4 regions of the Janthinobacterium woesei genome follow, and region 2 is predicted to be linked to each of the others. Evidence: predicted binding sites of a transcription regulator. Region 2 holds the regulator's gene; each other region holds the start of a gene.

Region 1 (4,964 bases), on a different contig from region 2:
GTGCACCCGCGCTTCCACACGCCGTTCTTCGCCACCTGGCTGGTGGGCATCGTGTTTGGCCTGATCGCCGCCGTGATCCCGCTCAACATCCTCGCTGAACTGATCAACATCGGCACGCTGGCTGCCTTCACCATGGTCTCGATCGCCGTGGTGGTACTGCGCAAGAAGCGCCCCGACCTGCCGCGCGCCTTCCGCTGCCCCGGCGTGCCCTACGTGCCAGCGCTGGCCGTCCTCATGTGCCTGGGCTTGATGACCTTCCTGAGCTGGGTCACCTGGCTCGCCTTTGGCATCTGGCTGGTGATCGGGCTAATCATCTACTTCGGCTACGCGCGCAAGCGTTCGCTGCTGCACACAGCGCAGTAAAAAATCACCCCGGCGACATATTCTGTCGCTGCCGCAGTTAAGATGGCGGTCTCGCAACCAACGCGGACCGCCATCCATGCAACGCTCCCCCGACCTCATCGAACAGCTGGACCGCAGCACGGACCAGCTCAAGCGCGCGCGCCTGCGCAGCATGCAGCTGCTGGCCGTGGGCTTGCTACTCTTGGCGGCGCTGGTCTTTGCCGTGGCCCGCTCGCAGCGGGGCGGCCATCCCGCCTGGGGCTATGTGGAAGCGTTTGCCGAAGCGTCGATGGTGGGGGCGATTGCCGACTGGTTTGCCGTCGTCGCCCTGTTCCGCCATCCGCTCGGCATCCCGCTATGGCATACGGCCATCATCCCGAACAGCAAGGCGGAGATCGGACGCAGCCTGGGCGCCTTCGTGGAAAACCATTTCATTACCGAACAAGGTATCGCCGAGCGCATCGTGCAAGCCGACCCGGCCCAGCGGCTGGGCGCCTGGCTGGATGATAGCACCCACGCGCAGCAGCTGGGCATGGCCAGCGCGGGCGTCGTCAGACAGCTGCTGTCGATGGCCGACCACGAAAAACTGGGGCAGCTGCTGCGTGACCAGGCCAGCAGCTACCTGGGGCAATTGAACCTGTCGGACGTGGCCGCCGACTGCATCGATGCGCTGATCGCCGACGGCAAGCCGCAGGAACTGCTGGACTTCCTGCTCGACCGGGGTGCCGCCTACCTGGACGATGACAGCCACCACGCCGCCATCGGCGACTTTGTGCTGGGCGCCTTCCAGATCGAGAACGCGCTGATCAAGAAGGCCTTGAAGGCGTATGAGCCGCGCATGATCGCCTCGCTGCAAAAATTTTCCATCGCCGTGCGCATCGCCCCCGACCACCCGCTGCGCCAGCGCATCGCCGGCTGGATCGCCGACAGCGCGCTGCACTTGAAGGCCGACCCGCATTGGCAAGAGACGGTGCGCCGCTACCAGTTGCAGCTGATCGCCAGCGACACGGTGCAAGCCATGCTGGGCGAGCTGTGGGACAATGTCAGCGCGCGCCTGCTGGCCGACCTGCACGGCGAGCAGCCAGTGCTGGCGCAAGCCATCGCCAGCCTGGCGCGCAACACGGGCAAGGTGCTGGGCACGGACTTCCATGCGCGGCAATGGCTGAACGACGCCATCGTCGCCGGCAGCGCTACGCTGGTGCGCCGCTACCGGGGCGAAGTGGGCGCCTTCATCGCCAGCCGGCTGGACCTGTGGAGCAAGGAAGAAATGAGTAGCCGCATCGAGCTGGCCATCGGGCGCGACCTGCAATTCATCCGCATCAACGGCACCGTCGTCGGCGGCCTGGCCGGCCTGCTGATTCATGCCGCCAGCCAGGCGTTTTAGGCAGCATGCTCCCTGCTCCCTGCTGCTGGCACGGCGCATTTCCAGCAAACTTGATGTAGATCATAATTTTTTGAACCAGCTCTTGCTACCCTGTAAAAAATAGCAGGGAAGCCCACATGACGATCAAGCAAGAGAGCCGACAGCGCTGGCGCCGCCAGCCATGCGCTGCAGCCTTCAATCATCCCCTTTCCCCACCTGACAGGACGACGCCATGCCCTACACCACACTGCTGGTCCATGTAGACAATTCATGCCACTGCGCGCCGCGCATCCGCCTGGCCGTGCGCCTGGCGGTCGCCGAAGGAGCGCACCTGATCGGCTCGGCCATGAGCGGCATCTCGCGCTATGCGTATGGCGGCGGCGTCAACGCGCTGCAGTTTGCGCCGGCGCAAATGCAGGCGCTGCGCAGCCAGGCCAGCGACGCGCTGCATGACTTCGAGCGAATCGCCCGGGAAGAAGGCTTGACCAACTATGAAACGCGCTTCGTCGACGACGACGCGCAAGGCGCGCTGCTGCTGCAGGCGCGCTATTGCGACGTGCTGATCCTGGGCCAGACGGACCCGCAGGACACGCCCTCGCGCGTCATCGCCGGCACGGCCGAGTACCTGATGCTCCATTGCGGCCGGCCCGTGCTGATGGTGCCGCACGCGCCCGCCCCGTCCCAGGCCAGCACCGGCCAGCGCCCCCTGCTGGCCTGGGACGGCAGCGCCGAAGCGCTGCGCGCCATCACCGATGCGCTGCCGCTGCTGGGCCGCGCGCAGCAGGTCACGCTGGCCGTGATCAATTCGCACGCGCAGCCGGCCGCGCATGGCGAACAGCCGGGCGCCGACCTGGCCCTGTACCTGGCGCGCCACGGCGTCAACGTGGACGTGGTACAGCACGACACGCCGCCGGGGCAGGATGTGGGCGCGGCCCTGCTTGCCATGGCGGCACAACGGCAGTGCGACTTGCTGGTGATGGGCTGCTATGGCCACATGCGCCTGCGCGAAGCGCTGCTGGGCGGCGTCACGCGCACCGTGCTGCAAGAGATGAACTTGCCGGTGCTGGTGTCGCACTAGCACCGCTGGCCGAGGCTTGCCGGCAGGACACTCCTACGGCGGTGGTAGTGGCGCAACAGTCGGCGGGACTACAGCCAGCCTTCGCGCTTCAAACGCCGGTGCAGCCAGTAACAGCCGGCGGCAATGACGACGATCACGGCCGGATAACTGCCGCGCCATTTCAGCTCCGGCATGAATTCAAAGTTCATGCCATACAGGCTGAAGACCATGGTGGGCACGGCCAGGATGGCGGCCCACGCAGCCAGGCGCTTGACGACCTCGTTCTGGCGTAGCGAGATTTGCCCCAGCGCCACCTGCATGGCGGAATTGACCATTTCACGCATCTGGCCCGCCGTGTGCGTGACGCGCTTGACGTGATCGAGAATGTCGCGGTAATAGATGCGGTTTTCCTTGGGCACGATGTCGCCATGGAAACGGATCAGCTGGGTGCAGATCTCGTGCAGGGGATTGACGGCCGCGTCGAGTTTGAGCAACTCGGTCTTGAGCTGGTAGAAATCCTGTAGTTTGTCTTCGCTCAAGCTGGGCTTGAACAGCTGGGCTTCATACTGCTGGAATTTGCCTTGCAAGAGGTCGATGCAGGGCTGGTACTGGTCGACGATGAAGTCGATGATGGAATACAGCACATAGCCGGGGCCGCTGGCCAGCTTCTCCGGCACGCTTTCCTTGCGCTCGCGCAATTTCGCATAGCCGGCCGAGGGGCCATGGCGTATGGTGATGATAAAGCGGCAACCGAGAAAAACGTGGGTTTCTCCATACACGATGGCGTCGCCATCGAGGCTGGCCGTATGCAGCACCATGAACAAGGTGTCGCCGTATTCTTCCAGCTTGGGCCGCTCGTGCGCCCCTTCCGCATCCTCGACGGCCAGTTCGTGCAAGCCGAAGGTCGTTTGCAGCGCGTGCATGGCAGCGCCATCGGGGCCGGCCAGGCCGATCCAGACGAAACAATCAGGGTCGTCGAGACATTCACTCGCCTTGTCGATATCGAAGTGTTCGATCTTCTTGCCATCGCGATATGCTTCGCAATTGACGACGGCTGCATGATTACTAAGGTCCATGGTATTTCCGGATAGTGGCTGCTGTGTTGGAGCGCCAGTATAACGGAAAGGTGCTATCAATCTGTCTATCATGCCCCCCTGGAAGCAGGCTGGCGCACGCCCCTGCCATGGTGCTTTCTCTACCGTCGCTATCTGATCGATGGCCCCTACGCCACGGCCGGCAACTTCGCCAGCAACTTATCCAGCGTCAGCGGATACGCCCGCACCCGCACGCCCGTCGCGTTGTACACGGCATTGGCAATGGCCGCCGCCACGCCGCAGATGCCCAGTTCGCCCACGCCCTTGGCTTTCATGGGCGATGACATGGGGTCGGTTTCATCGAGGAAGATGACGTCCTGGTGCGGGATGTCGGCGTGCACGGGCACTTCATAGCCGGCCAGGTCGTGGTTGACGAAAAAGCCACGGCGCTGGTCGATCATCAGTTCTTCCATCAGGGCCGCGCCCACGCCCATGGTCATGGCGCCGATCACCTGGCTGCGGGCCGCTTTCGGATTCAGGATGCGTCCCGCCGCGCACACAGCCAGCATGCGGCGCACGCGCACTTCGCCCGTGTCGCTGTCCACGCCCACTTCCACGAAATGCGCGCCAAACGTTGACTGCTGGAATTTTTTGTCGAGGTCGCCGTATTCCATATGGTCTTCCGCCACGACCTCGCCATGGTAGGCGGCGGCAGCGAGCGGCACGCTGCGCTCGCCGTCCACCACCTGGCCGTCGGAAAACCTTGCTGTGCTGGCATTCATGTCCAGCTTGCCGGCGATGGCCTGGCGCAGGCGCACGCAGGCTGCGTACACGCCGGCCGTGGAACTGTTGCCGCCCCACTGGCCGCCCGAACCGGCCGAGACGGGAAAGTCCGAGTCGCCCAGGCGCACGACAACCTTGTTCAAGGTGAGGCCCAGCATTTCCGCCGCCGTCTGGGCGATGATGGTGTAGCTGCCCGTGCCGATATCGGTCATGTCGGTTTCCACGGTCAGCATACCGTCGCCATCGAGGCGCACGCGGGCGGCGGACTTCATGACCAGGTTGTTGCGAAAGGCCGCCGCCACGCCCATGCCCAGCAGCCAGCGGCCATCGCGCCGCGTGCCGGGCTGGGCTTGCCGTTCCTTCCAGCCAAACTCCACGGCGCCCG
Region 2 (4,964 bases):
GCTTCCCCAACCTGACCGACAAGGATTGGCTGTATGGCGGCGAACCAGACGTCATCAAGACCACCATCCTGCATGGCCGCAATGGCCAGATGCCGCCGATGGGTGCCGCCCTGGGCTCGGAAAAGGATGTCGAGAACGTGGCCCATTATGTGCTGAGCCTGTCCGGTTCCACCGCCGACCCCGTCAAGTCGGTGCTGGGCAAGGCCAAGTTCGGCGCCTGCATGGCTTGCCACGGTGCGGACGCCAAGGGCAACCAGATGCTCGGCGCGCCCAACCTGACGGACAAGACCTGGCTGTATGGCGGCAGCGCCGATACCATTATGGAAACCATCCGCAAGGGGCGCAGCAACACCATGCCGGCCTTTAACGATTTCCTTGGGGAATCAAAAGTGCATGTGCTGTCGGCCTATGTCTGGAGCCTGTCGAATCCCCAGGCGCCCGTGAAATGATGTGATGGAACCTCAAGTCATCCAGATGTATGCGGCCCGCGAGCAGATCTACCCTCGCGAGGCCAAAGGACGCTACGCTACCTGGCGATGGGTATGCGTCTGGCTTACCCAGCTGGCGTTCTACGGCTTGCCGTGGTTGACCTGGAATGGCAGGCAAGCCCTGCTGTTCGATTTGACCACGCGCAAGTTCTACATTTTCGGCGTCGTGCTGTGGCCGCAGGATTTCATCTACCTGGCGGCCCTGCTGATCATCTGTGCGTATTTACTGTTCCTCGTCACGGCCATTGCCGGGCGGGTGTGGTGCGGCTTTTCCTGCCCGCAAACGGTGTACACGGAAATCTTCCTGTGGGTCGAACGCAAGATCGAAGGCACGCGCAGTGCCCGCATGGCCCTCGACAAGCAGGGTCCGTCGCTGCACAAGGCAGCTAAGAAGACGGCCAAGCACCTGGCGTGGGGCGCCATCGCCCTGTGGACGGGCTTTACCTTCGTTGGCTACTTCACGCCCATCAAGGAACTGGCGCACGCGGTCACCACCTTGAATTTCGGTCCCTGGGAATGGTTCTGGGTCTTGTTCTACAGCCTGGCAACCTACGGCAACGCGGGCTGGCTGCGCGAGCAGGTGTGCAAATACATGTGCCCCTACGCGCGTTTCCAGAGCGCCATGTTCGACCAGGATACCCTGATCATCACCTACGATGCCAAGCGGGGCGAACCGCGCGGCGCGCTGAGCAAGAAAGCCGGCAACAACGACAAGCTGGGCGACTGCATCGACTGCACCCTGTGCGTGCAAGTGTGTCCGACTGGCATCGATATCCGCAACGGCCTGCAGTATGAATGCATCGGCTGCGCCGCCTGCGTGGACGCCTGCAACAGCGTGATGGACAAGGTCGACCGGCCACGCGGCCTGGTACGCTACAGTACCGACCACGCGCTGGAAAACAACTTCAATGCGCAGCAGATCCGCCAGCGCGCCATGCGCCCGCGCGTACTGATCTATTCCGCCATCCTGGCCCTGATCATCATCGCCGTGGCGACCTCGCTGTTCCTGCGCACGCCGCTGAAAATGGACGTCATCCGCGACCGTGGCTCGATGGGACGCGAAGTGGAAGATGGCATGATCGAAAACGTCTACCGCCTGCAGATCATGAATACCTCGGAGCAGCGCCAGCACTTCAGGATCAGCGTTGCCGGCTTGCCCGGCCTGGCCCTGCTGACGCGCGATGAAGTTACCCTGCAGCCGACCGAAACGCTGGGCTGGCCCATCCGCCTGCGCGTGCCGCACGGCGTCGGGGAAAAGGGTTCGAACAAGATCAGCATCGAGCTGCAATCGCTGGACGATCCATCGCTGCATGTGCGCGAAAGCGCCGTGTTCATCGTGCCGCGCTAACAAGGAAAGGCGTGTTTTTGAGGGCTGACCCCAGAATATGCCGCCACAAGGAGAAATAGCATGTCGGAAAGTATCAAGCTGCAAGCCCCCGTGGAACCCTGGTACAAGCACCGCTGGCCGTGGCTGCTGATGGTGGGGCCCGGGCTGTCCGTCATCGTCGGCAGCTTCATGGGCTATATCGCGTTTACGCAGCCGGACGCGCTGGTGGTGGGCGACTATTACAAGCAGGGCAAGGCGATCAACCAGGACTTGCGGCGCGATACGGCCGCCAGCAACCTGGCCATGTCGACCAGCCTGACCTATGATGTAGCTGCAGCGCGCCTGACCGGTTCCGTGCAAAGCTTCGGCAAGGCTTACCCGGCGCCTTTGCTGCTGCACCTGGCGCATGCCACCTTGCCCGAAAAGGATATCAAGCTGCTGGTGCAGCCCGATGCGGCCGGCAACTTTTCGGTGGCGCTGCCGATGTTAGAGCGCAGCCGCTGGCAAGTGCTGGTGGAAAACAACGCGCGCGAATGGCGCTTGTCAGGCATCTGGACCTGGCCTTTGCAGCGCAGCATCGCGCTGCATGCGGATGAAGAACTATAAGGTACAGCACCGTTATTATTTGCAGGTGTCCGTGCCGGCCGTAATGGCCTTCAATTTTGCTGGCTGCAGGATTTCAATCTCGCGGTTCGACACGCGCAGCCAGCCTTCTTTCTTGAACTTCGACAATAAGCGGCTGACGCTTTCGATGGTCAAGCCCAGGTAATTGCCAATTTCCTCGCGCGACATGCGCAGCTGGAAGTTGCTGCCCGAATAGCCGCGTGCCTCGTAGCGCGAGGCCAGGTTGACGATGAAGGCGGCAAAGCGCTGCGTCGCCTGCATATTGCCCAGCAACAGCATGACGCTTTGCTCGCGCGTGATTTCCTGGCTCATCATGCGGTGGAAATGGCGCAGCAGGGTCGGTATACTGCCCAGCAATTGTTCCAGGCTGGAAAACGGAATTTCACACACTTCGCTGTCTTCCAGCGCCACCGCGTTGCAATGGTGGCGGTCGGCGCTGATGGCGTCCATGCCCAGCAATTCGCCAGCCATCTGGAAACCCGTCACCTGCTCGTCGCCGCCCGGATTGATCTGGTACGTCTTGAAGTGGCCCAAACGGATCGCGTACAGGTTCTGGAACGAATCGCCGATGCGGAACAGCAAGGCGCCACGCGCGACCTTGCGGCGCCGGCCGATGATCTGGTCCAGCCGGTCCATATCACCCACATCGAGCCCCATCGGCAGGCACAATTGATGCATGCTGCACGTCGAGCATCGGGCACGCAACGCCTCCACGGTCACTGCGGGCAAGGCTGGAGAGAGTAGCGCTTCTGTCATGTCAGTACCTTTTATAAAATGCAATAACAAGTTTACTGCATAGTGCGTTGCCATGTGCCAATTTCGCGGAAATTCACCGCAATTCGCCCTAATTTCGCTGAATAAACGACGTTCTGCATTTAATTTTATGCCGACATCCTCTAAAGCCTGCTCCACAGCGCAAAATTACACGCCCCACGCTTGCCAAGTTGATGTATTGATAGGAAAATTCCTGACAGCATTATCTGCCGCCTGTACCGCCCGGTACTCAAAAGGAAATCATGAAGCCTCTCGGCATTAAAGCAAAAGTCGCGCTGGCCACCAGCCTGACCTCGATCGCCATGATCGCCCTGGTGACGATGGTCCAGGTGAAACACATGCGCGACGATTTCACGCAAGTCTTGCTGAGCCAGCAAACGGCGCTGATCGAGCGCACGGCCGAAGAACTCGATGACAAGCTGGCCATGCTGCTCGACATCATCACCCAGACCGCGCGCCACCAGCCACCCGCCCTGATGGATGACCCGGCGCAATTGCGCCACTACTACACGCAGCGCGCCATGCTGGCCCTGTTCGACGACGTGCTGGTGCTCGATACGCAGGGCAAGGTGGTCGCCGACGTGCCCGAAGTGCAGGGGCGCAACGGCACGGACGTGGCCGACCGCGCATACTTCCAGACGGTGATGCGCACGAAAAAAGCCATGATCACCGAGCCGATGCTGGGCAAGACCAGCCATTTGCCCATCGTGCAGATGGTCGCCCCCGTGCTCGACAAGGATGGCGAGGTGGCCGGCATCGTGATCGGCGTGCTGCGCCTGTACAAGGACAATATGCTCGGCCATTTGCGCACGGCCAAGGTGGGCAAGAGCGGCTATTTCTTCATCCTCACGCGCGAGGCCGTGCCGCGCTACGTGCTACACCCGGATGCCAGCCGGCTGCTGCAGCCGCGCGCGCCCAACGCCAACCAGATCACCACGCAGTTGCTCAAGGATGGTGGCGAAGGCAGCATGGTCAGCACCAACAGCGGTGGCACCACGGCCGTCAACAGCTTCAAGCGACTGAAATCCGTGAACTGGCTGCTGGCCGCCTCGCTGCCCGTGACCGACGCGTTTGAACCGTTCAACGGCGTGCTGTACCGGCTGGTGCTGTGGAGCATCTGCGCTTCGCTGCTGGCCGCTGCCGTGCTGGCCTGGCTGACCGTACGGCTGCTGTCGCCGCTGGTGCGCCTGCGCAATACCTTGCTGTCGCTGCGCGCTTCCGGCAGCCGCTTCACGCCCGTGCCGGTGCTGCAGCGCGACGAAATCGGCGAGCTGACGGAAGCGTTCAACGGCCTGATGAGCGAACGCGACCGGCTGCAGCAGGAGCTCGAGGCGCGCGCGGCAGAGCTGGAGCGGGAACGCGACCGGGCCGAGGCGGCGAACCGCGCCAAGAGCGATTTCGTGGCCAACATGAGCCATGAAATCCGCACGCCCCTGAACGCCGTGCTGGGCATGGTGTATCTGCTGGGAAATACCAAGCTCAACACCGAGCAGCGCAAGTATCTGACCATGGTACGCGTGGCGGGCCAGTCGCTATTGGGCATCCTCAACGATGTGCTCGATTTTTCCAAGATCGAGGCGCGCCGCATGGATCTCTCGCCCGTCGAGTTCGACCTCGATGAAGTCATGAATACGCTGGCAACGACGATGACCATGAATGCCGGCGAGAAAGAACTGGAACTGGCCATCGCCGTCGAACCGGACGTGCCGCGCCGCCTGGTGGGCGACGCCCAGCGCTTGCAGCAGATCCTC
Region 3 (4,964 bases), on a different contig from region 2:
CAACTACATGCAAGCCATCTTGCTGAAAAAATAAATAAGCGTTCAATCAACAAGCGTTCAATCGCGCCCCTGGCGCAAGCGCTCGGTCATGCCCGGTTCATCCCATGTCGGAAAAAAAAAGGGGTAAAACGAGCGCTCTCCCCCATGTTGCTCCATCAAGCCGCCATACTTGCGGATCTGCGCCCCCATGTAGTCGAGATCGAGCCGTAGCAGCACGGCCGGCGCCCCCACGCGCGTACACTCGCGTTCGCCACCGAAGTCGCGAAAACCCAGCATGCGCTTGTAAAACACGACGTGGCGCGGATTGACTTCAATCACATAATCAGTAAAGCCATGGATATTGTGGGCATAGATATAAGAAATATGAATCAGCGCCGCAAACACGCGCTTGCTGACGCCCTTGTCGATGGCCAGGCGCGACGGTTCGCACAGGCGCCGGCCCTCGGCGCGCAGCAGGTCGAGCTTGTCGCGGAAGTTTTCATCGGCTGGCAAGCCCGCCTCGTGATCGTCCAGGCAAAGCGTCATGGTGCCGACGGTGGTGCCGACCGTTTCCGCAAACAGGGTGATTTTGTTCAGCGCATGGGCGACGGCGGGGTCGACGGCATAGCCGCGCCAGCCGTACATCTTGCGGATCAGCAAGCTGGCCGCTTCGCGCCGTCCGCGCGAATTGGCCATGCGGATATGAAAGCGCTGCAGATCGAGCTCGTGCTCCATGGCCGGGTCGATCGTCCCCTCGCCCACCAGCAGGTTGCTGAAACCGGCCGGGGTGTCGAAGGAAATAATAGGTTCATCTTCAAAAGTCATCGTGTCCTCACGTAATCGGCTGCCGTCGAGACGGACTGAAGCCAATGTCTTGTGACAAGATCAAAACTGAAGAAGTTCCCGCGATGACTAAAAAAACAGAAGAAATATCTTATTTAATAGCAAAACAACACCATGAAATTTGCCAAAAAGTACAAAGCAACACACAAAGTGCTGCCTTGAACGCTCTGGCGTGCTGACTAGAAAAAACTCTCCGGTATCAACAGGACATCGCCGGGCCGCATCATGACGTTGGCCGAAATATCGCCGTCTTTCAATAAATCGTCGAGCCGCACGCGCAGTTGCTGCTGGCTGCCTTCGCGCATGCGGATGATGCTGGCCTTGTTGCCGGCGGCAAAATCGGTGATGCCGCCCACGGCGATCAGCACGTCCATCAGCGACATGCCCAGCCGATATGGCAGCGCCTGCGGCTTGGCCGCCTCGCCAATGACACGGATCTGCTCGCCATACGGCCCCGAGAAATTCGTCACGATGACCGTCACCACGGGCTGCTGGATGAACTTGCTCAAGGCCTGTTCGATATCGCGCGCCAGCTGGGTCGAGGTCCTGCCGCTGGCCACCAGGTCTTCCACCAGCGGCGTGGTGATCTTGCCATCGGGCCGCACGGCCACCGTCAGCGACACTTCCGGATTGCGCCAGACGATGATGTTGACGGAGTCGCCCGGCCCGATCAGATAGTCGTGCATGGGCGCGCTGTCGTCGGCGGGCGCCAGCGGGAGGCGCGAGCGGCAGGCGCCCAGCAGGCTGGCCGTGGCCGCCACGGCCAGCGTGTTGAATACGAATGCACGGCGAAACAGATTCATGCTGGGCCTCTTCGAGTCGATGGCGCGTCGGGTGGCGCGTAGGGCGGCACGTCAAACCGCCGGCCGCGCAGAAGCAGCCTGGGCCGCCAACTTCCTATGATTATGAAAACACGGCAAGTGAACCTTGAGGCGTATCAAGAAGCAATCATCTTGGGAAATCTTGCCCAACAGGCGCCCTATACTTTGCTCAACAAGCAACAAGCAACAACTGCATCGCAACGTCGCTTTCCGCGCCGCCGCCCCCGCCAAGCACCGTCACCTGAAGGAAGCGCCATGGAGGAATTGCTACAGCAACTGCTTTCCAGCCTGAAAGGCATCTGGAAATACCGCTGGCATGCGTTGCTGGTGGCATGGCTGGTGGCCATTACCGGTTTCATCAAGGTCATCAGCCTGCCCGACGACTATCAAACCAGGGCGCGCGTGTTTGTCGATACGCAAACCATCCTCAAGCCCTTGCTGTCCGGCATGACCAGCGTGCCCAACGCGGAGCAGCAGGTGGCCATCATGAGCCGCACCCTGCTCAGCCGCCCCAACGTCGAGCGCGTCATGCGCATGGTCGACCTCGACCTGGGCTCGAAAACCGTGCGCGAACACGAGGCGCAGCTTGATGAATTGATGGGGCGCATCAAGATTACCGGCACGAATGCCTTCGACATCTACACCATCAGCTACAGCGGGCGCGACCCGAAACTGGTGCGCGACGTGGTGCAAAGCCTGCTGACCATTTTTGTCGAAGGCAGTTTCCAGGGCAAGAAAGGCGATTCGCAGAAGGCCGTGCAATTCATCGACGAACAGATCAAGAATTACGAGGACAAGCTCAGCGCGGCGGAAAACCTGGTGAAGGAATTCAAGCTGCGCAACAACCTGCTGCTGCCGCGCCAGGGCATCGACTATGGCAGCCAGCTGCTGATGTCGTCCGATAGCCTGAACAATGCCAGGCTGGAACTGCTCGAGGCGGAACAGTCGCGCAAGGCGATCCAGAGCCAGATCGAAGGCGACGAGCCGGTGCTGGACCTGGAACCGAGCGCGGCGGGCATCACCAATCCCGAGCTCGACGAGCGCATCGCCTCGCTCAACAAGAACCTCGACAGCCTGCGCATGCAATTTACGGAATTGCATCCCGACATCATCGCCTCGAAACGCCTGGTCGCCCAGCTGGAACAGCGCAAGATAGAGGAAAGCAAGCTCAAGGCGGCGTCCGGCGATCCGGGCAAGAATTACAGCCCCATGCTGCAGCAATTGAAGGTGGCGCTGACGGATGCGGATGCCAAGGTGGCCGCCATCCGCGCCCGCGTGCAGGAATATGGCGCGCGCAACGCGCGATTGCTGGCGCAAAGCAATGCCGTGCCCGAGGTGGAGTCGCAACTGGCGCAACTGAACCGCGACTACGTCATCAATAAGGAAAACTATGAAAAGCTGATCGGCCGGCGCGAAGCGGCCAAGCTGTCGGGCGAACTCAGTTCCACCACCGACATGATGGCCTTCAAGATCATCGATCCGCCCACCGTGCAATACAAGCCCATCGGCCCGAACCGCGCGCTGTTGTTCAGCGCGGCGCTGGGCGCGGCGCTGGTGGCCGGCATCGCCGCCGCCCTCCTGATCAGCCAGGTACGCCCCACCTTCCTCAGCCCGGCCGAACTGCGCGATGCCACCGGCTTGAACGTGCTAGGCACGGTATCGATGAACTGGACCGCGCTGCAGCAGGTGCGCCGGCGCCGCGCCCGCTACGCCTTCGGCGCCTGCCTGGGCAGCCTGTTCGTGCTGTACGGCGGCATCATGACGGCCGTGCAGCTCAAATTCTAGACCACGCCACGGGAGCGACGATGAGCAGCAAGGACAGTCTTAACGGCATGCAGGAGCCGCACATCCTGGGCGTGGCCGAGAGCGGCGTACATTACGCTGCCGGGGACCAGGGCGCAGCGGCTGCGCTGGCAGCGGCGCAACTGTCGCCGCGTTACCGGGAACTGAACCTGGCCCGGCTGCAGGAGCAAGGCATGCTGACGCACGACGGCGGGCGCAGCGGCGTGGCCGAAGATTTCCGCATCATCAAGCGCCCGCTGCTGCGCCAGGCGCGCGCCAGCGGCAGCGATGCCGTCCGCCACGGCAACCTGATCGTCGTCACCAGCGCCATGCCCGGCGAAGGCAAAACGTACTGCGCCGTCAACCTGGCCATGAGCATCGCCATGGAAATGGACATCACGGTGCTACTGGTGGACGCCGACGTGGCGCGCCCGTCCGTGCTGAAAGTGCTGGGCCTGGCGCCGGAGCCGGGCCTGATGGACGTGCTGCTCGACCCGCAGCTGGCCATGGCGGACGTGATCCTGAAGACCAACGTGGCCAACCTGAGCATCTTGCCGGCCGGGCGCAGCAACAGGCATGCGACGGAATTGCTGGCCAGCCGCGCCATGAGCCGCCTGCTGGCCGAGATCGCCAGCCGCTACGCCGACCGCATCGTCGTCTTCGACTCGCCGCCGCTGCTCATCACCAGCGAAGCCCACGCGCTGGTGGGGCAGATGGGGCAAGTGGTGATGGTGGTGGAAGCGGAAACGACGACCCAGCACGCGGTCAAGGAAGCGCTGCGCCAGATCGAAGCGTGCGAACACATTCATTTGATCTATAACAAGACCAAATCGTTCCCCGGCAACGAGTATTATGGCTACGGCAATTACGACTAGCGGCCGCGCGCCGCCGCTGTTGTCACCGCTGTTGTCACCGCTGTTGCCACGCCTGTTGCCGCTGCTGCTGTCATTGCTGCTGCCCGTGCCGGCCTTTGCTGTCGACTGGCTGGTGCAGCCCTCGATGCGGGTGCGCGAAACGTACACCGACAACGCCCTGCGCACCCCAGGCAGCCAGCAGCAGTCTGACTTCATCACGGAAATCGCGCCCGCCATCGCCCTCATCGGCAGCGGCCCACGCCTGCACGTGCACCTCGACTACAGCTGGCACAAGTTCCTGTATGCGCGGCGGGCCGATACGGAGCAGCATCAATTGCGCGCCGCAGGCGAGGCCGAACTGGTCAAGGACTGGTTCCATGTCGATGCGGCCGCCAGCGTCAGCCGGCACAGCATTTCGCCATTCGGCCCGCAAGTGATCGATGCGCTGCCCGGCAACAGCAACGAGAGCACGCTGCGCACCACCAGCATCAGCCCCTACCTGCGCCACCGTTTTCGCGGCCTGGCGACGGCCGAGCTGCGCTATACGCGCAATAGCATGGCCAGCGGCGGCGAGCTGCGGTCCATGCACAGCGATACAGTGGCGCTGCTGCTGAGCGGCGAACCGCACGGCGGCGGCTGGACCTGGAACGCCAGCCACGACGCGCGCCGCACGCAGGACAGCAAG
Region 4 (4,964 bases), on a different contig from region 2:
TACCGGTGGCGACGGCAAAGATGTTCGGATCGAAAATGATGTCTTCCGGCGGGAAGTCCAGCGCATCGATCAATAAATGATAGGCGCGCGCGCAAATTTCGATCTTGCGCTCGAAGGTGTCGGCCTGTCCCTTTTCATCGAAAGCCATGACGATCACGGCCGCGCCGTAGCGGCGGCACAGCCTGGCCTGGCGCAGGAATTCCTCTTCGCCTTCCTTCATCGAGATCGAATTGACGATGGCCTTGCCCTGCACGCATTTCAGGCCCGCCTCGATGACCGACCATTTCGACGAGTCAACCATGATGGGCACGCGCGAAATATCGGGTTCCGAGGCGATCAGGTTCAGGAAACGCGTCATGGCGGCCAGCGAATCGAGCATGGCTTCATCCATGTTGATATCGATCACTTGTGCGCCATTTTCCACTTGTTGGCGCGCAACGGACAGCGCTTCGTCGTATTGCTCGTTGAGAATCATGCGCGCAAAGGCTTTCGAGCCCGTCACGTTGGTGCGCTCGCCCACGTTGACGAACAGCGATTCGTCGTTGATGACGAACGGCTCCAGGCCCGCCAGGCGCATCTCGTGCGACGCTGCCGGCACGCTGCGCGGCGCGGTCTTCGACAGCAACTCGCCGATGGCGGCGATGTGTTCGGGCGTGGTGCCGCAGCAGCCGCCGGCCATGTTCAGGAAGCCCGCGTCGGCAAATTCGCGCAGCAGGGCGGAGGTGTCGGCCGGCAACTCGTCGAAGCCCGTGTCGCTCATGGGGTTGGGCAAGCCCGCGTTCGGGTAGATGCAGACGTAGGTGTCGGCGATCTTCGCCAGTTCTTCCGCGTACGGGCGCATCAGGGCCGCGCCCAGCGCGCAATTGAGGCCGATGGTCAACGGTTTTGCGTGGCGCACGGAATTCCAGAAGGCAGGCACGGTCTGGCCCGACAAGATGCGTCCCGAAGCGTCGGTGACGGTGCCCGATATCATCAAAGGCAGGCGCACCACGTGCGGGTTTTGCTCGTAGAACAGGTCGATGGCGAACAGGGCCGCCTTGCAGTTGAGCGTATCGAAAATGGTTTCCACCAGCAGCACGTCGGCGCCGCCTTCCACCAGGCCCTGGGTTTGCTGCAAATACGCGGCCACCAGCTGGTCGAAGGTGACGTTGCGCGCGGCCGGATCGTTCACGTCGGGCGAGATCGATGCCGTTTTTGGCGTGGGCCCGAGGGCGCCGGCGACGAAACGGGGCTTGTCCGGCGTGGAATACTTGTCGCAGGCGGCGCGCGCCAGCCTGGCTGCCTGCACGTTCATTTCATAGGCCAGGTGGGCCATGTGGTAGTCGTCTTGCGCGATCGTCGTGGCGCCGAAGGTGTTCGTTTCGATCAGGTCGGCACCGGCCGCCAGGTAGCGCTCGTGGATTTCCTGGATGATATGCGGCTGCGTCAGGGTCAGCAGCTCATTGTTGCCCTTGACGAACAGTTCGCGCGCGCCGCTGCCGGCTGGCGCGGCGAAATCGATGAAGCGGCCAGCGGAGCCGCCCCGGTAGGCTTCTTCGTCGAGCTTGTATTGCTGGATGATCGTACCCATCGCGCCGTCGAGAATCATGATCCGTCGCGCAAGAATGGCGCGCAAGGTGGCTTCGGTCGGGGACATGGCGGGGATCACGGTATCGTTCATTTCATGCTTTCAATAGGCAAACGGGCGGCGGCGCGGTGGCAAGACAGTTGCAAGGCGGTTGCGGGTCAGCAGGGTCAGCTAACGGAGAGCGCCGGCCGGGTAGGGCAGGCAGAAGGTGGCAATCGCCTGATTTCACCGGGTCTAAAATTATACGGCATCAGGCTGCTTTGGTTTTGCGCAAAAGGGGCTGGACACCACTGTGCAGTCGTTCCTGCAACACATCGTCTTCCACGGCGGCGCTACCTGGGCAGTTTTTAGAAATGACATTCCTGAAAATCTGACTGAAAATGTTAATTCTTCCGCCAAAATTGGCGGGAAGGCATGCACTCTGGTTTGTGGATATATTTCCACATTATTTTATTGGGCCACATTTTTTTTCATGAAGTGAATGGCAATAGTCGTAGATGGAAACAATCTTGATTTTAAACAATGCAGAGTGAGACGAATCATGCTCACAATAAAGCTTACCAAGAAGATGCTTTAATGATTATCAAAACCAATTGAATCAAAAGCATTAATAGTTGTTCTTCGGAATTGAACTCATCGATAATACTGGTTCGTCAAAATGTAATTCTCACCAAAAGTAACCAATATGTCACATTTCCCGCTCGCCGCTCCCAGCTCCCGCCTCGCGCCGTTCGAACATGGTTGCCAGCCATGAAAAACCATTTGCTTGTAGCATTGTTTCTCATGTTGGGCCTATCCGCCTGCGGTGGCGGCGGTGGCAGTGCTGGCGGGGGCGACACGGTGGTGGCGACGACTTCTGGCAATCCCGTGGTGGTGGTGGTGCCTGCCGTGACGGCCGTGTCAGCAAGCAATGTCGCCATCGGCGGCAGCGTGCTGGTCACCGGTACGGGCCTGAGCCAGGTAACGGCCTTCCAGGTAGCCGGCGTGACTGTCGCCACCAGCGCCGCCAGCGACACCAGCGTGACCTTGGCCATGCCGGGCGTGCCCGTGTCGGGCGCCTTGAGCCTGGTCAGCGCCAGCGGCACGGTGGCGAGCAGTTACAACGTGAATGTTTACCAGCCGCTGACGGTCAGCGGCGTCACACCGGCAACGGGCGGCGTCGGCTCCAGCGTCACCGTCGCCGGTAGCGGCATGGGGGCAGTCACGGCGGTGCAGTTTGGCAGTGGCGCGGCGGCAACTGCGCAAAGCCAGAGCGCGACCAGCGTGACGGTTCTGGTACCGGCGGGCGCCGCGACGGGGTCGCTGACCTTGCGCGGTCCGTATAACGACGTGGCCAGCAACGAGACCTACACGATCCTGGCCAGCGTGACGGTGACGTCGATCAGCACGGCCGTCAATGCTTCGACGCTGTCGGTGACGCTGCAGGGCAATAACCTCGATCAGGTGAGTGCTGCCTCGGTGGGCAGCACGCCGGCCGCCATCGTCAGCGCCAGCGCCAGCCAGCTGGTTTTGTCGGCGCCCGCCACGGCGACGGGCAATGTGCTGTTGTCGGCCGCCTCGCGCGTGGCCGTCAATGCGGGCACGGTGTCGGCGTATACCCTGGGCAGCATTGATTTCGCGCAGGTCTTGAGCTTGAACGCCAGCGATACGGCCTTGCGCTTGACGCTTGGCAAACCGGCCGCCGTGCGCGTGCCCGTGCTGGCCATGCAGGCAGGCCAGGCCAGCCCGGTCGTGACTCTCTACGCCACGGCCGCCAATGGCAGCAACCTGGGCAGCATCCCGATGAGCGGCCCGGCGCTCTTGCCGACGGCGAAAAGCGATTACAGCTTCAATGGCAATTTCAGTGCCGTCCTGCCCGCTGCCTGGATCTTGCCCGGCGTGCGCGTGCGCGTCACGGCCGTGGGCAGCGATGGCGTGCAAACCAGCCAGGAAGCGGCGCCCGTCGTTTCCAGCGCGGCCAAAATCCGCCTGGTGCTGGTGCCGTTGAGCACGGACGATGGCGTGGCGCAATTGCCTGACGCCGAGGTAATCCGTGCTGCGCTGACCCGCGTGTATCCGTATGCGGCGGAAAATATCAGCATCAGCACGCGAGCGCCGCTGAGCGTGCCGGGCAGCAGCACGGCCGACAGTTGGTGGAGCACGACCCTGGGAACGCTGGACAGCAAGCGCGCCCAGGAAGACAGCGGTGCCTACTATTATGGTTTCGTGCCGGCCATGTCCGTCAGCCGCGCCGCTGGCCTGGCCTACATTAACCTGCGCACCGGCAGCAATGATTACACGTCGGCCATCGGCCTCGATGCCAAATTCACCAACATCGCGTCGATCGATTCCTTCGGCAATGGCTGGCCTGAATGGCTGACCACGCTGGTGCATGAGCTGGGCCACAACCACTCGCTCAAGCATGTAGCCTGCGGCGGCCCGGCCGACGCCGCCACCGATTATCCGTATGCAAATGGCAACCTGGGGCCGCAACCGCTATATAACAGCAACTATGCGGGCAGCATCGGCCAGCTGAGCAAAGCGGCCTATGGCGCGGGCACGCCAATGAAAGACGTGATGAGCTATTGCAGCGGCGCCTGGTTTTCCGACTACAGTTATGGCCGGGTGCAACAATTCCTGGAAAAGCGCAGCACGCAGGGCACGGGCAGCAATGTGCTGGGCGCCAGCACGTCCGTTGCCGGGAATGGCTATCTGACCATTTCCGGACGCATCACGCCGGCCGGCGTGGCGCTGCATCCAGCCGTTGTCTCGTCCTCGCGCGTCGGCGCGGCCGCCAGCGGCAGCGGCCAGGGCTATACCCTGCGTCTCCTGACGGCGTCAGGACAGACTATCGACTTGCCCTTCGATGCCGTCTCCCTGGCCGATCACGGCGGCAGCGCCATGAGCCATTTCCGCGTCAGCTTCGCCAACCCGGGCGATATCAGCGAAGTGGAAGTATTGTCAAAAGGTAAGGCTTTAGCCAAGCTGGAGCGCCCTGCGCGCCGCAGCAAGGCCGCCGCCAACGATGCTAGTTTTGATGCAACGCAAAGCGGCGGCAAGCTGGCGCTGGCCTGGAATGCCCAAGCCGAGCCGTATGCCGCCGTGCTGCACGTGGCCGCCGATGGCCGCAAGACGGTGGTCGCCAGTGGCTTGACTGGCGGCAACGCCAGCGTTGACGTGAGCGCCTTGCCGGCCGGCGGCCGCTTCGAGGTCAGCCTGTCGTCGTCCATCGGTGGACGCTTGATGAAGGTCATGCGCCGCTAAGCGCTGGCCGGACGAAAAGGGCTTGCCGTTGGCAAGCCTTTTTTCTGTGCGCAGCCATTGGTGCAGAAACTGCACAGGTCCTGTGCCCGGCAGGGGCTGCCATTTTGCCGCCTGCCTGCCTAGAATAGGGCTTCCTGTCACCCATGCGGAGTGC

Evidence for each region. The regulator FNR, encoded in region 2, switches genes on or off when oxygen is low (the NO sensors DNR and NnrR bind a similar motif). The targets are predictions, from matches to a motif close to TTGATNNNNATCAA.
Region 1: the regulator FNR is predicted to act here: its motif matches at 1,777-1,790, upstream of ACQ4W6_RS16460 (universal stress protein).
Region 3: the regulator FNR is predicted to act here: its motif matches at 1,750-1,763, upstream of ACQ4W6_RS21150 (XrtA system polysaccharide chain length determinant).
Region 4: the regulator FNR is predicted to act here: its motif matches at 2,077-2,090, upstream of ACQ4W6_RS23965 (IPT/TIG domain-containing protein).

The regions. Positions count from the first base shown of each region.
Region 1 is NZ_JBNYXW010000013.1:55,960-60,923, reverse strand. It holds gene bcaP (branched-chain amino acid transporter BcaP) at 1-363, shown strand, start outside; gene ACQ4W6_RS16465 (DUF445 domain-containing protein) at 440-1,726, shown strand; gene ACQ4W6_RS16460 (universal stress protein) at 1,938-2,783, shown strand; gene ACQ4W6_RS16455 (magnesium and cobalt transport protein CorA) at 2,852-3,838, opposite strand; gene paoC (aldehyde oxidoreductase molybdenum-binding subunit PaoC) at 3,985-4,964, opposite strand, start outside.
Region 2 is NZ_JBNYXW010000003.1:270,476-275,439, reverse strand. It holds gene ccoP (cytochrome-c oxidase, cbb3-type subunit III) at 1-449, shown strand, start outside; gene ccoG (cytochrome c oxidase accessory protein CcoG) at 454-1,836, shown strand; gene ACQ4W6_RS04565 (FixH family protein) at 1,897-2,421, shown strand; gene fnr (fumarate/nitrate reduction transcriptional regulator Fnr) at 2,437-3,195, opposite strand; gene ACQ4W6_RS04555 (HAMP domain-containing sensor histidine kinase) at 3,456-4,964, shown strand, end outside.
Region 3 is NZ_JBNYXW010000019.1:68,328-73,291, forward strand. It holds gene ACQ4W6_RS21135 (S1 family peptidase) at 1-34, shown strand, start outside; gene ACQ4W6_RS21140 (N-acyl amino acid synthase FeeM domain-containing protein) at 58-804, opposite strand; gene ACQ4W6_RS21145 (XrtA/PEP-CTERM system exopolysaccharide export protein) at 1,002-1,625, opposite strand; gene ACQ4W6_RS21150 (XrtA system polysaccharide chain length determinant) at 1,899-3,428, shown strand; gene ACQ4W6_RS21155 (XrtA-associated tyrosine autokinase) at 3,449-4,300, shown strand; gene ACQ4W6_RS21160 (TIGR03016 family PEP-CTERM system-associated outer membrane protein) at 4,278-4,964, shown strand, end outside.
Region 4 is NZ_JBNYXW010000025.1:3,325-8,288, reverse strand. It holds gene metH (methionine synthase) at 1-1,636, opposite strand, end outside; gene ACQ4W6_RS23965 (IPT/TIG domain-containing protein) at 2,351-4,810, shown strand.